2 regions of the Tatumella citrea genome follow, and region 1 is predicted to be linked to the other one. Evidence: predicted binding sites of a transcription regulator. Region 1 holds the regulator's gene; the other holds the start of a gene.
What was found. The regulator PurR, encoded in region 1, represses purine synthesis genes. The targets are predictions, from matches to a motif close to CANGCAAACGTTTGCNTG.
Positions count from the first base shown of each region.

Region 1 (7,730 bases):
CAGACGAATGCCCCGCTTAACCCGCAGCATCCGGAGACATTTTACGGTGGTGCTGCTCAGGGATACACCGATTACCCTTTCCTGAACGATAACTAAGCACACCCACATCAATTTCCCTGTTACACTAATGGCCGGTTAACTTTCCGGCCATTGGTGTTTTATTGATGGCTGACCTGAATTATAGAGGATGATATGCGTCTACTTCATACCATGCTGCGTGTTGGCTCTCTGCAACGCTCTGTTGATTTCTATACCCGTATTTTCGGCATGCGCCTGTTACGTCAAAGTGAAAACACTGAATACAAATACACTTTAGCCTTTGTCGGTTACACAGAAGAAAGCGAAGGTGCAGTGCTTGAACTGACCTATAACTGGGGCGTCGATAGCTATGACCTGGGAAATGCTTACGGGCATATCGCCATTGAAGTGGATAATGCAGCGGAAGCCTGTGAACGTATTCGCCAGGACGGTGGTAAGGTATCCCGTGAAGCCGGTCCGGTTAAAGGCGGCACCACAGTGATTGCCTTTGTTGAAGACCCGGATGGCTATAAAATTGAATTAATCGAAAAAAAACATGCAGGTCAGGGACTCGGTAACTGACAGGCGATGTCTGCCTGCAACAGGCAGACTTTTCCTGCGGGAGTGATATTTTCCGCTATTGTTTCACGGTAGTTTTAGTCACACTACCGACTGCTCTTTTTGTCCAATGAGATACTGATGTCCGAAACTTCTTCGCTCAATGCACTGAATCAACGTTTCCGGGGCTTTTACCCTGTCGTGATTGATGTCGAAACCGCAGGTTTTAATGCCGGCACTGATGCGTTACTGGAAATTGCTGCAATAACCCTGAAAATGGATGAGGATGGCTGGCTGCAGCCTGACCAGACCCTGCATTTCAATGTTACGCCGTTTGAAGGAGCCCTGTTGCACCCGGAAGCACTGGCTTTTACCGGTATCGATCCCAATGATCCTGAGCGGAATGCGGTCAGTGAACACGATGCTCTGCACGCTATTTTCAAGATGGTACGCAAAGGCATGAAAGGCAGTGACTGTGCCAGAGCGGTTATCGTGGCGCACAATGCCCATTTTGACCAAAGTTTTGTCATGGCAGCAGCTCAGCGCAGCCTCCTGAAACGCAACCCTTTCCATCCGTTTGCGACTTTCGATACCGCCGCGCTCAGCGGGCTGGTTTTGGGTCAGACGGTGCTTGCGAAAGCCTGTAAAGCGGCAGGCATGACCTTCGATAGCCACCAGGCCCATTCCGCACTGTATGATACCCAACAGACGGCAACCCTGTTCTGTGAGCTGGTTAACCGCTGGAAAAGACTGGGAGGCTGGCCGCTGCCTGTCGGCGCAGATGACGAAGCCGGGGAATCTGCCGGTTCTGAGGAACACGCATAAAAAAATGCCCGCGTAATTACGCGGGCATCAGAATCACCATCCGTGACAGTTATTCTGCCGCAGGGAATTTCTCTGCAGTTTCTTTAATCAGCTGCTGCAATTCGCCGCGCTGATACATTTCAATAATGATATCGCAACCACCTACCAGCTCCCCGTCAACCCAAAGTTGTGGGAAGGTTGGCCAGTTTGCATATTTTGGTAATTCGGCACGAATGTCCGGATTCTGCAGAATATCCACATAGGCAAAACGTTGCCCGCAGGCAGAAAGCGCCTGAACTGCCTGAGCTGAGAAACCACAGCTTGGTAATTTAGGAGAACCTTTCATGTACAGCAGAATAGGGTTTTCAGAAATCTGAGTCTGAATTTTTTCGAGAGTGCTCATAGTACTTCCTTCGGGACAAAACGACATGTTTTGTTATTGTAGCGATATCAACCCGCCAGTGAAAACGACATTTTTCATCTGCTACATAAAAGTTCAGTTATATGGCATTTAGCGTTAAACCAGTAACAACTGCGGGATGAAAAAAACAGTCGCCTGAAACTTCATCAGTAAAATGTGACTTAATTAACTGTTTACGCTCAATTTTACGTCAAAAAACTTCTCGTAACAGATTCCGGAAAAAAGACCTTAACATTTCATAAATTTCTGGATTAGAATGATTTTGGGGCTGACTGAAAGGTCAGATGTTATTTTTTTATTTTGTCCGTATTTTTTCAGGACATTTAACCTGTAACCTGACAACTATGCGTCTACTGATCACGCTTTTTATTTTGGCTTTAGCACAGCTTTTTTTCAATGTCGCAGAGGCTTCGCCTCGAACTGCGGTTAATGCCACTTTTCATAAAACCACCCGTAAAGCAGTGACTGAAGAAGATGCCCGCCGTAAACGAAGGCCTATTAAGACGACCAGTACCCGACATAAAGCCCGCCAGCCCCTGATTCACCGGGTTAAACACTTCACCAGTCAGCGTAAAGTTAAAAACAGTCGTACGGCTAAAGAATCCCGTCATCTGGCAAAGAATCACACGCCGGAAACTAAAAAATATGGTCGTCATCGCCCCGCAGCTAAAAAGACGACACGCCACCCTTCTGCCACACTGGCCGCTATCCGGATGAGCAAACAGCACCGTCTGCGTTATCAGAAAGCGCGTGCAACAGCGATGGTGAAACTGATGGATCAGTTAGGGAAGCCTTATCAGTGGGGAGGAACTTCTCCAAAATCCGGATTTGACTGCAGTGGTCTGGTTTATTATGCCTACAAAGACCTGGTAAATTTCAAAATACCCCGTACCGCCAACGAAATGTACCATCTGCGTGATGCTGCACCGGTAAAACGTGATGAGCTGGAAAAAGGTGATCTGGTATTCTTCCGTATCCACCGCCATGGCGCTGCAGACCATGTAGGCGTTTATCTGGGTGATGGCAAATTTATTCAGTCACCACGTACCGGTAAAGACATCCAGATTACGGCTCTGAGCAATGAATACTGGCAACGTCACTACATTGGCGCGCGCCGCATGGTAACCCCGAGTACCGTCCGTTAATTAGTCATCCTGCTCGGTACAGACTGCACCCCAAACGCTGGTTATCCTGCGAACTAAGGTGCAGTTTTTTTATGCTGACAGATATCTGTCATGCCACTGCCCTTATTCTGCTGGCTTACCCAAAAAATCGTAAATCTCTCCTGGTCCTCACACGTATCCGTTAATTGCATTTTTTGTAGCTTAAAAGCAAAAACCGGCGCGGGAAGTATCCGGTACCGGTTTTGATAACAGCATATGGCTGACCGGGCGCGGTCAGTCGGGCCAGCAGGCTAACATTAATGCAGGATGGCGGTAAAACTGAAGGCCATAATCATCAGCAACGCTACAACTGTAGTGGTCAGTGCAAGCTTAAGATCGGTATCCATCAGAACTCCTTTAGGCACACTAATTGTGGGGTAATAGTTATATTCCCATACTGCTGCGCAAAAATCTCGTTTTATTGCAGCAGCCTTGTTAGAATTGCCGGTCTTTGTTGCGCAACCTCCTCAGCTGCTGGTTTTATATCCGGCTTTCTTCGCAGGACTCTCCTCTGGCCTTCGGGTTCATTTTAATGACGAGACAGTGAAACGCTGAGCTGACGCAAACGATTAACCTATAAAAAATCAATATCTTATTTTTTTAAACCAGGAGTACTCACTGAATGGCAACTATTAAAGACGTGGCAAAACGCGCCGGTGTTTCAACCACCACCGTGTCCCATGTCATTAATCAGACCCGTTTTGTTGCGGAAAACACACGGAAAGCGGTCTGGGAAGCAATAAACGAGTTGCACTACTCCCCCAGTGCAGTCGCCAGAAGCCTTAAGGTCAATAACACCAAGACGCTGGGCTTACTCTCGACAACACTCGAAGCGCCTTACTTTGCTGAAATCATTGAAGCTATCGAAAAAAAATGTTTTGACCATGGCTACACACTGATTCTGGGTAATGCTCATAACGATTTGCAAAAGCAACGCGCATATTTAGCCATGATGGCGCGCAAACGTGTTGATGGATTACTGGTGATGTGTGCCGAATATCCGCAGGAGTTGCTGGATATGCTGGAAGAAAACCGCAATATCCCGATGGTCGTGCTGGACTGGGGAGTTTCACAGGGTGACTTTACCGACACCGTGCTGGATAACGCTTTTCATGGTGGATATATGGCCGGTCGCTACCTGATTGAGCGCGGTCATCGTGATATTGGTTGTATTCCGGGACAAATGGAAAGAAACACCGGTGGTGGCCGGTTGGCAGGCTTTCTGAAAGCTCTGGAAGAGGCTGGAATCTCACATCGTGAGGAGTGGACTGTTCAGGGGAATTTCGAACCAGAGTCCGGTTATCAGGCGATGCAGAAAATACTTGCGCAACCGCAACTCCCGACAGCCGTTTTTTGTGGCGGGGATATTATGGCCATGGGAGCCATTTGCGCCGCCGATGAACAGGGACTGCGCGTTCCCCAGGATATTTCTATTATTGGTTATGATAACGTGCGCAACTCGCGTTATTTCACCCCGGCACTGACTACAGTTCACCAGCCAAAGAGTGAGTTAGGCGAAAAAGCGCTGGAGATGTTACTGGATCGTATAGTGAATAAACGTGAAGATCCGCAAACCCTTGAAATCCATCCGACCCTGATTGAACGTCGTTCGGTCGGCGACGGTCCGTTCCGTGACTATCGCCGGTAAGTCCCCGGTTCACTCCCTGAGCCATTCATGGTTCAGGGTGGCAGTGTCCCCCAGGTAATCAAGTAACCATCGCAATGCCGGAGAAATACGCTGTTCTGCCCAGCTTACACAGCAGGGACTTTCCGGAAACGGCGCCGGCAGTTTTAGTTCTTTTACTTTTTCGCTCTCTAGTAACGGCCGTGCCAGATGCCCTGGCACCATTGCCACGCATAATCCTGCCCGAACGCAATCCAGACCGGTTTGCCAGTCCGGCACAGTCATTCGCCGTTGATTATCCAGTGTCCAGGTCATCCTTCGTGGCAGTTCCCTGGAGGTATCTTCCAGCACCAGTGATGGCCATGCCCGAAGCTGCTCCTCTCCCGGATGGGTTTCAGCTGCCAGTGGATGATCAGCACTGACAATACACCGCCAGTTCAGACGCCCCATATCCTGGAAAGCGAAACGTCCGGCGACCGGGATTGCCTGGGTCGCACCAATCGCCATATCAACGCGTCCTGCGGCCAGTGCGTCCCAGACACCGTTAAACACCTCTTCGCGAATATGCAGCTCTACATCGGGAAAGTGGCGATAAAAATCGATGGTCAGTTGCTGCATCCTGGAACGTTTTACAATACAGTCCACCGCAATACTCAGTTCACCGCGCCAGCCATTTGCCAGTTGTTGGCACTGACGTCGGGTTTCCTGCATTTTTTTGATAATCCCCCGACCTTCACGAACAAAATGTTCACCTGCGGCCGTCAGTATCACATCGCGGTGTTGTCGTTCGAATAACTCAACTGCCAGCCACTCCTCCTGTTGTCGGACGGTATAACTGATCGCAGATGGCACCCGGTGCAACTCCCTGGCTGCTGCACTAAAGCTGCCATTTCTTGCCACTGCATCCACGACTTCCAGTGCATATTCTGACCACATAGCGACCTTTCAATTTTTTTCACAGTTGATTGCAAATATTAACGGTTCACAACTCCCGGTGCACCCTTTTAAACTCTTTGCGCACATTTTCACAGGGAGGAGCAATGCGTCATCCGGTCATTTTTTTAGTTTATCTGTCACTACTGAGTATGCTGGGATTCCTGGCTACAGACATGTATCTGCCCGCTTTTGAAGCGATGAAACAGGATCTGAATACTGACGCAGGAGTCATCAGCGCCAGTCTTAGCCTGTTCCTGGCTGGCTTTGCCTGCGCACAACTGTTCTGGGGACCGTTGTCGGATAAGATTGGCAGAAAACCAGTGCTGGTCAGTGGTCTGGCGATATTTGCCATCAGCTGTCTGGCGATGTTGTGGGTAACCACGCCACACGCACTGCTGGCTCTGAGATTTATTCAGGCCGCCGGAGTCTGTGCCGCCGCAGTCAGCTGGCAGTCTCTGGTGCTGGATTACTATCCGGCTTCGCGTAGCCAGAAGATTTTCGCCACGATTATGCCAATGGTTGCTCTGTCTCCGGCGCTAGCTCCGTTGCTGGGTTCATGGTTGCTGGCTCATTTCCACTGGCATTCAATATTTTTGGTACTTGCTGCACTCACCTGCGGATTAATTGTGGCTACCCTGGGTTTACCGGCCAGACCACCACAAGTTCCCCTGTCAGCGAGCACCGTTCCCCCGGGATTTTTGCAGTTACTGTCTGAGCGCCAGTACAGCGGTAATGTACTGATCTATTCTGCCTGTTCCGCAAGTTTCTTTGCCTGGCTGACCGGTTCTCCCTTTATTCTTTCCGGCCTGGGGCTTTCTGCCGGAGATATCGGACTGAGCTATATTCCGCAAACTTTGACGTTCCTTGCTGGCGGCTTTGGCTGTCGTGCTCTGCTGAACAAATTTAGTGGTCGTCAACTGCTGCCCTGGTTATTAGTGCTTTATACGTTGAGTATTGGTGGCGTTGTTGTGGTGAGTTTCCTGGGGCAGCCCGGATTATTTAGTTTATTACTGCCCTTCTGTGGCATGGCGATGGCTAACGGGGCTATTTATCCAATTGTGGTCTCTGCAGCGCTCCGGATGTTTCCGGCTGCCAGTGGCAAAGCCGCAGCTCTGCAGAATGCATTGCAGCTGGGGTTATGCTTCGTATTCAGCTTACTGGTGTCTTATCACCTGTCCCAGCCACTACTGACAACTGCGACCGCGATGGGAATAACAGTTCTGCTCGCTCTCGCCGGTTTTTGTCTCCAGCATCGCAAACATTCCTGTCAGTAATTTCACCCGCTGTTAAACCGGCGGGTTAATTATATCTGCACAATTAGCGACCTAACCATCAGTCATTGAACATTCAGATTGTCAGGCATATAATCACTCTGGTGACAAATTTTTTATTATAAGTCACCACGTATGCTGACTAATTTGGTTTGTGCTTTCTCTGCAGAACCGCATTTTTCGATATTTACTAGCACCTCTGTTTTGTCTTTACTTATAAATGCACGTTTTTTGTGAGTTTACTCACGAACCAACGAAAGTTGTCTATTCTTTCTTCAGGTTCAAATAGAACAGGTGATAAGAAGCGTATGAGTTCATCATGTGTAGCAGAAGTTAGCCTTAAGGAAAATCATTGGTACCGTATTGCCAATGAAATGCTGTCGATGGCCGATATTGCTATCAATGGTGATCGCCCTTGGGATATTCAGGTTAAAAATCCTGATTTTTTTAAACGGGTTTTGCAGGAAGGCTCTCTGGGATTAGGTGAGAGTTATATGGATGGCTGGTGGGAATGTGAACGGCTTGACCAGTTTTTTTATCGGGTGCTGAAAAATAAACTTGATAAACAATTGCCGCATCATTTTAAAGATACCCTTCGTATTGCTACTGCCCGCCTTAAAAATCTGCAATCTAAAAAACGCGCCTGGATAGTCGGTAAAGAGCATTACGATCTGGGTAATGATCTGTTCAGCCTGATGCTTGATCCTTTTATGCAGTATTCCTGTGGTTACTGGAAAGACGCAACCACTCTGGAAGCTGCACAGGAAGCAAAACTGGATATGATCTGCCGTAAGCTGCAACTGGAGCCAGGCATGACCCTGCTGGATATCGGTTGTGGTTGGGGTGGATTATCTGAGTTTGCAGCCCGTCGTTATGGTGTCAGTGTTCACGGAGTTACCATCTCTGCAGAACAACAGAAAATGGCCCAGGAACGG
Region 1 covers NZ_CP015579.1:1,834,411-1,842,140, reverse strand. The annotation lists gene nemA (alkene reductase) at 1-96, shown strand, start outside; gene gloA (lactoylglutathione lyase) at 193-600, shown strand; gene rnt (ribonuclease T) at 718-1,401, shown strand; gene A7K98_RS08780 (Grx4 family monothiol glutaredoxin) at 1,451-1,783, opposite strand; gene A7K98_RS08775 (C40 family peptidase) at 2,146-2,946, shown strand; gene cydH (cytochrome bd-I oxidase subunit CydH) at 3,222-3,311, opposite strand; gene purR (HTH-type transcriptional repressor PurR) at 3,587-4,612, shown strand; gene punR (DNA-binding transcriptional activator PunR) at 4,622-5,524, opposite strand; gene punC (purine nucleoside transporter PunC) at 5,629-6,798, shown strand; gene cfa (cyclopropane fatty acyl phospholipid synthase) at 7,104-7,730, shown strand, end outside.

Region 2 (7,730 bases), 1.3 Mb from region 1:
CTGACAAAATCACCGACCTGAACACTGATGAGTTTTGAAATGTCGCTGTATTTCCAGACCGTATCATATCTGACATATCCTGAGGGTGTAGCGTTTATCCCGGCCCACTGGTTACGCCAGACTCCTGTTTGTGAAAGAGTTCCGGCTGCACCAAACCAGCGACCTTCCAGCAAGGTATTCGCAGATGTTCCGCCGCCAGGGGATCTCAGACTATAAGAGTCATAATTAAGTAACAGTCCACTGCTGCTGACCGGACGAAGGCTGTTTTTTGAAAAGCCACTGCCAAGTTGCTGCTCCGGCAGCCACTGGTCGGGTACCTGAAGATTCAGGATCTGTCGGGCACTATCATAACGGGCCTGTACCTGCGGTAGTGTTGAAACATCAGTTAAACCGGACGGGGGTTCGAGCCTCAAATGTGCTTTTAACAGAGGGAGCGCATCTATCCAGTAATGACCATTTTTCACCTGAACCGGCACCAGGCCAGGCGACGGTGTGCCGTTGACGGATAATGTCAGATACAGAGTATAACTTTCGCTTTCAGCACTGCTGAGAGATGGCGGAGGCAGTTGGTTGTAGTCGTCGGCCAGCGCCAGCGCCGGTAACGTACAGGCAATACTCAACCACAGCGGGCGAAATGCGTTAGGCATGGTTATCTGCCGGATGTAATGCCCACCGGAGCAACATTATCTGCCAGCCGGCTGAATAATGAATTTCCCGGGGCCTGATGTGCAGGGAGTGGAAACAGAACGGTCTGGCCCGGCAAAACGTAGCCTAAAAAGCCTTTTGAAATATAGGCCGTTGGATGTTGGGCATCACTTCCCCAGAAAATATCACTCAGCCGTGCATGCATAGATCCATGATTAGTCATAGCCAGATATGCCTGGCCTTTTTTGCTGGCAATGTTCCAGCTCAGGCTGTTGCGGATACTGCTCACCGGCCCATCCTGGCTGACGGGGGACATTCCCTGCCCATAAACAAACAGCGGTAAAACATAGCGCATTCGCATAATAAGGCCCGCGCTGTTGGTATTGGTCTGAGAGGCCGTACTGCCAGGTATCTCATCAATAACAATCCGGTAAGCATCTTCATGTTGTGGAGCTGTGGCCTGAAGACGAATCAGGCGTATTAATTGTCTTTGCCCGGGCTGAACCGTGACAAATGGAGGGCTGGCGAGGACTGCCTTTTGATCAGAATAGACACTGGCAGAATTACGTTGCTGCCATTTAAATACCCGCAATTGCAAAGTGACCGCACTGTTGCCACGGTTCTGTAGCCATAACTCGGAGCCTTTATCCGAACTGCTAATAGTTTGAAAAATTGGCCAGACTAAAACCGAGCTGGCTGCTTGTGCATTGATTGCCGTGGCGGAAAGCAGAATTAATAGTGCAGATAAATAATATTTAATTTTCATATATGTAAATTTCTTAATAAGTCAGGGTAACGGTAATTGTGTCGGTGTATGTGCCGGAGGCAGGTAAACCCGTGACCGGAAATAAACGGCCATAAATGGTGTAGGTCTGGGTGGTATCCGGGAAAGAGGCGACACTGTAAGCCAGGGCATCAGTTCCCCAGACAAGGGAGTGTGCGGCATCCTGGTAAAGCTGATATCCCAGCGTTGCTTCGGTCGTGCTGTTTTCCAGATAGCGTTCGCTGGCTGAGCCACCGTGAAGACCGTAATCCAGAGCAATGGATACTGACATCCCGGGGGTACAGGTAACAATTACCGAACCTGCGCCCGGAGTACTGGCAACATCCACATTACCGGCAATTGACGACATCGATCCAAAATCGATGGCGCCAAAATCAGTGACTGTGTCATTGCTGTCAGTCCCCAGAGCACAACCACTGGTGATTACCGACGATACGGTAAAGCTACTGGTTGTTGTATCAGCGGTGGCCCCGGTTACCAGCGACAAAAACAGCACCATAAAGGCAATGGTGCGATTAATACTCACCAGGAGAGTGTGGCTGTCACTGTATCGCTGTAAGTTCCTGAAGCCGGAGAGGTTGACGTCTGGTCATCCGGTACAATACGTCCGTAAATCGGGATGCTTTGCGCGGCACCATCCGCAGTCAGAGAGACTGAACCGCCGGGTTCAATTTCAGTAGTATGGTTGGCATCAGAATAGAGATGATAGGCAATATCTGTAGTAGTGGTGCCGCTGGTGTTGACCATATTCCTGACATTACTGGCTTCATTCTTCCCGCCATCCAGAGTCATGGTTGGAGTGAGACCATCAGTACAGGTAATGGTCACCGCATTTGTTCCGTCAGAACCGAGCACGGTTCCGTTGATAGCCGCGGTCAGATCAGCGTAAGTTCCGAAATTCAGCGTTCCCCAACTGTTCGTTCCGGAAGACGAACTACCATTGGTCACTGCACAGCCTTCTTTAATCGTGACCTGAACCCCCACCTGTCCGGATAAAGTGCCTTCTGCCGCACTGGCAACAGAAGGAACTACGCTGGTTGTCAATGCATAACCTAAAGCACATAACAGCATCTTGTTGATTTTCATGAAGTAACCTTTTGCAGTGTGTATTTAGTCTGATGAGCGACAAAACTAGCTGGCTTGAAACAGAGTGTTTCGCACTGGTTGTTACCGAAAATATAGGCGTTTTCCCTGCCATCATGATTATTATTGGTTAATTTGATTTAATATTTATGTAATCAACCACGAGACTAACATAGTGATGAGATTAATCTCAAAGGATTATTCCGGTTTCATGTAAGAGTTTGTTTTGAGTTTTTCATTTCTTTTTGATATGTAAAACATGTGGTTATGTTGGTAGTCTTCCGGGTGGGTAGTGACACCACCAGGTATTACGCCAGAAAATCAATATAAAATACGTGGATCGGGTTAATGAAAAGTATCAAATTTTGTTTCTATAATAAGTTTTATTTATATTTTTATGGGCGTATTTCCGTGATTATCGCTGATGGCCTGTCGAGGGTGCTATTCTCGCATTCATCAGTGATCCCGGTATAATGCGCCGCGATAACAACGACCAGGGGCATAGTGTGACCGAAAAAAATGACGAGTACTGGATGCGCCATGCATTAATGCTGGCAAAACGGGCTCAGGAAAATGATGAAGTTCCGGTCGGGGCGGTACTTGTCTGGCAGGGGAACATTATTGCTGAGGGCTGGAATCACCCTGTTGCATCTCATGATCCTACCGCGCATGCTGAAATCATGGCACTGCGCCAGGGGGGGAAGGCGCTAAGTAATTACCGGCTACTGGACACCACCCTTTATGTCACTCTGGAGCCTTGTGTTATGTGTGCGGGAGCAATGGTACATAGCAGGATTGCCCGGTTGGTATTCGGGGCTGCAGATGCCAAAACAGGTGCAGCGGGTTCGTTGCTGGATGTGCCCGGCCACCCGGGAATGAACCATAAAATAGTGGTGACTGGCGGGGTTCTCGCTGATGAGTGTGCCGCTCAGCTTAGTGACTTCTTTCGGTTACGCAGGGCACAAAAAAAAGCGCTGCGACTAGCGCAGCGGGAAAATCAGTAGATCAGTTCATGGCAATTTGCGGTTCGCTGGTGGTTGCCGGGTCTGCAGAGAGTTGCCGTTTTTTCTGCATTTCCTGCAAATAACCTACCAGGCTGATGTTGTATTTCCTGATATTTTCGACGTAATTATAGGCTTCACCGCCGCGCGCGTAACCATAAGTTGTCTGGCTATAGTAGCGCTTCTGTTCCAGTAGCGGCAGTCGGGTTTTTACATCTGTCCAGCTGTCCGGATTGCCTCCCTGCTTCATTGTCAGTTTTCTGGCATCCATCATATGTGCATAGCCAATATTATATGCTGTCAGGGCAAACCAGATGCGTTCTTCTGCAGGAATGGTTTCCGGCATTTTATCCATCAGTTTCTGTAAATACTGGCTGCCTCCACGAATACTCTCGGCCGCGTCAAGCCGATCGCTGACTTCAAGGCTATCCGCCGTGTTACGAGTCAGCATCATCATGCCTCTGACACCTGTTGGTGAGGTGGCTTGCGGGTCCCAATGAGATTCCTGATAGGCAATCGCTGCCAGTAATCGCCAGTCTATCTGGCTGGCGTATTTCTTGAACAACGGTTGCAGGGAAGGCAGGGTACTGTCAATTGCGCGTAAAAAGGTACGGGTATCAACATAATCAAAGCTGCCGGTATGCCCTAAATATTTCTCATCCAGCCTGGCCAGAGTGCCTTCTTCATTAATATTGTTATAAAAGTCGAGCAGCGCCGCATTCAGGCTGTCATCAGATGATTTAGCCATATACCAGTTTACCGGCGCTTCATTAGTCACATCAAAAGCGACTGCCAGCTGAGGGTGGATACGTTGCATCATACCGATGGTGACAGAATCACCAATGGTATAATTCAGCTTTCCTGCGGCAACCTGCTCCAGCATCTCTTGCGGGCTGAGTTTTTTCTCAATTTCCCAGCTTAATTGTGGAAATTTCCCTTGTCTGGCCGCTTCCAGTGTCGGAACAAATGAGGATTCCGACGGGACTGCCAATGTGCCATGTAAATCACCGAGGTTTTTTGGGCGTGGCTTATCCACACGGTAAACCAGTTGCTGTGTCGTGGAGTAGTACGCCGGACCACTGCGGTATTCTGCCTGGCGTGTAGTGTCCCAGGTCAGGCCCGCCGCCAGCAGATCCGCTCTGTGATGCTTCAGGTCATCAAACAGGCTTTCAATATTCGGGCGAACGGTAACCTCCAGCTTTACGCCCAGATAGTCTGCAAAGCGTTTTGCCAGTTCGTAATCCATCCCCGTGGGATTTTTATTTATCTTTTGCCAGGTCAGTGACGAATTTATGGTGCTGACACGCAAAACTCCGCGCGATTTAATCTGCGACAGAGTGTCTTGTGAACCTGAATGCCAGGGAATCGCAGGCCATAAAGCCATTGCCAGTAATAGAGTGACAAGACCGATCAAAAGATAATTAAACTTTAAATGTTTCAAGTAGTTATCTCGTTAATCAGCGCCGGGTTCAGCCTTTTGGCAGGATATAAAAAACAGGAATAGTACCCCGACGCGAAGTGCATTCTGAGCAACAAAAAGGCAAAGAGCAACTTTTATAGCAAGAAATGTGTGTTTTTTAATCGGCGATTTATACAGATAAAATCCGCGCAAACGGTTTCGTAACGGGGGCTTATTCTTTATAATATGCCCCGTTTTCCCCTGTTGCGCCCAATGAAGCGTCGCCCGGCGTTTCGAAGACGAGAGATCTTTAATGATGGAAATTTTGCGTGGTTCGCCCGCTCTGTCGGCATTTCGTATTAACAAACTGTTGACCAGCTTTCACGACGCTCATCTGCCGGTGAGTGAGATTTATGCCGAATATGTGCATTTTGCTGATGTCAGCTCAGCGCTGACTCAGGACGAACAGAATCGTCTTCAACGTCTTCTTAAATACGGTCCCTCGCTGGCAGAGCATGAACCTGTCGGACGTTTATTACTGGTAACCCCGCGTCCGGGTACCATTTCTCCGTGGTCTTCTAAAGCAACTGATATCGCTCATAACTGTGAGTTATCAAAAGTATTGCGGCTGGAGAGAGGTCTGGCGTTCTATATTCAGGCTGACACACTGTCTGAAGCTCAGTGGAGCCAACTGGCTGCACTGTTACATGACCGGATGATGGAAACCGTATTCAGCTCTCTGTCCCAGGCGGAACAACTCTTTGCTCATCATGAGCCACAGCCGGTTAAAGCAGTAGATGTGTTGGGCCGTGGCCGTTCAGCTCTGCAGGAAGCCAACCTTTCGCTGGGGCTGGCTCTGGCCGAAGATGAAATTGATTATCTGCTGGCAGCATTTACTGAGCTGGGGCGTAATCCAAACGACATTGAACTCTATATGTTTGCTCAGGCGAACTCTGAGCACTGTCGCCACAAGATTTTTAATGCTGACTGGGTGATTGACGGTGTTAAACAGCCAAAGTCGCTGTTTAAGATGATTAAAAACACCTTCGAAAAAAATCCGGAGCATGTACTGTCGGCTTATAAAGATAATGCTGCAGTGATGGAAGGTTCGAAAGTAGGGCGTTTTTATGCCGATGATAAACAGGGTATCTATGATTTCCATCAGGAAGATGCTCATATCCTGATGAAAGTGGAGACTCATAACCATCCAACGGCTATTTCTCCGTGGCCGGGCGCTGCGACCGGTTCCGGTGGCGAAATTCGTGATGAAGGGGCGACCGGGCGTGGAGCTAAGCCGAAAGCAGGCCTGACCGGTTTCTCCGTGTCTAACCTGAAGATTCCTGGTTTTGAACAGCCGTGGGAGCAGGATTTCGGTAAGCCGGAACGAATTGTTACTGCACTGGACATTATGACCGAAGGCCCGTTGGGCGGAGCCGCTTTTAACAATGAATTCGGACGTCCGGCACTGAACGGTTACTTCCGTACTTATGAAGCACAGGTTACCAGTCACAACGGTGAAGAACTGCGTGGCTACCATAAGCCGATTATGCTGGCCGGCGGGATTGGTAATATCCGTGCCGATCATGTGCAGAAAGGTGAGATTACCATTGGCGCAAAACTGATTGTGCTGGGTGGTCCTGCAATGAATATCGGTCTGGGTGGTGGTGCCGCGTCTTCTATGGCTTCGGGTCAGTCTGACGCAGACCTGGATTTTGCTTCAGTTCAGCGTGATAACCCTGAAATGGAACGTCGCTGTCAGGAAGTGATCGATCGCTGCTGGCAGTTAGGTGAACAGAACCCGATTCTGTTTATTCATGATGTGGGTGCCGGTGGATTATCGAATGCGATGCCGGAACTGGTAAGCGATGGTGGCCGTGGCGGCCGTTTCAACCTGCGTGACATCCTGAGTGATGAACCAGGCATGAGCCCGCTGGAAGTTTGGTGTAACGAATCGCAGGAACGTTATGTACTGGCGGTTGCGCCGGAGAAACTGGCGTTGTTCGAACAGCTCTGTCAGCGTGAGCGGGCTCCTTATGCAGTGATCGGCGAAGCCACAGAAGAACAGCATCTGACTCTGAGTGATGAGCATTTTGCTAACCAGCCGATTGATATGCCGCTGGATGTTCTGCTCGGTAAAACACCGAAAATGACCCGTGATGTGACCACTTTGAAAGCAGAAGGAACAGCTCTGGCACGGGAAAATATTTCGGTGGCTGACGCTGTTAAACGTGTTATGCACCTGCCAGGTGTGGCTGAGAAAACTTTCCTGATCACCATTGGTGACCGTTCTGTTACCGGTATGGTTGCCCGTGATCAGATGGTGGGTCCATGGCAGGTGCCGGTAGCTAACTGTGCGGTCACGACAGCCAGCCTGGACAGCTACCATGGCGAGGCGTTTGCGTTAGGTGAGCGTGCTCCGGTAGCTCTGCTGGACTTCGCAGCTTCGGCACGACTGGCGGTAGGTGAATCACTGACTAACCTGGCAGCGACCGACATCGGTGAGCTTACCCGGGTAAAACTGTCTGCTAACTGGATGTCTGCAGCCGGACACCCGGGTGAAGATGCCGGCTTGTATGCCGCAGTGAAAGCTGTCGGTGAAGAGTTATGCCCTGCGCTGGGTCTGACCATTCCGGTGGGTAAAGACTCGATGTCGATGAAAACCCGCTGGCAGCATAATGATCAGCCGCGGGAAATGACCTCGCCACTGTCGCTGGTTATTACTGCTTTTGCCCGTGTTGAAGATGTCCGCCGTACCGTGACACCACAGCTGCAGACTCAGACTGATAATCTGCTGTTGCTGGTCGATCTGGGTGCTGGT
Region 2 covers NZ_CP015579.1:3,153,798-3,161,527, reverse strand. The annotation lists gene A7K98_RS15115 (fimbria/pilus outer membrane usher protein) at 1-647, opposite strand, end outside; gene A7K98_RS15110 (fimbrial biogenesis chaperone) at 650-1,411, opposite strand; gene A7K98_RS15105 (Csu type fimbrial protein) at 1,425-1,949, opposite strand; gene A7K98_RS15100 (Csu type fimbrial protein) at 1,952-2,515, opposite strand; gene tadA (tRNA adenosine(34) deaminase TadA) at 3,019-3,516, shown strand; gene mltF (membrane-bound lytic murein transglycosylase MltF) at 3,518-4,954, opposite strand; gene purL (phosphoribosylformylglycinamidine synthase) at 5,226-7,730, shown strand, end outside.
Region 2: purL (phosphoribosylformylglycinamidine synthase) is a predicted target of PurR. The motif match lies at 5,119-5,136, and genes of this name have one in related genera.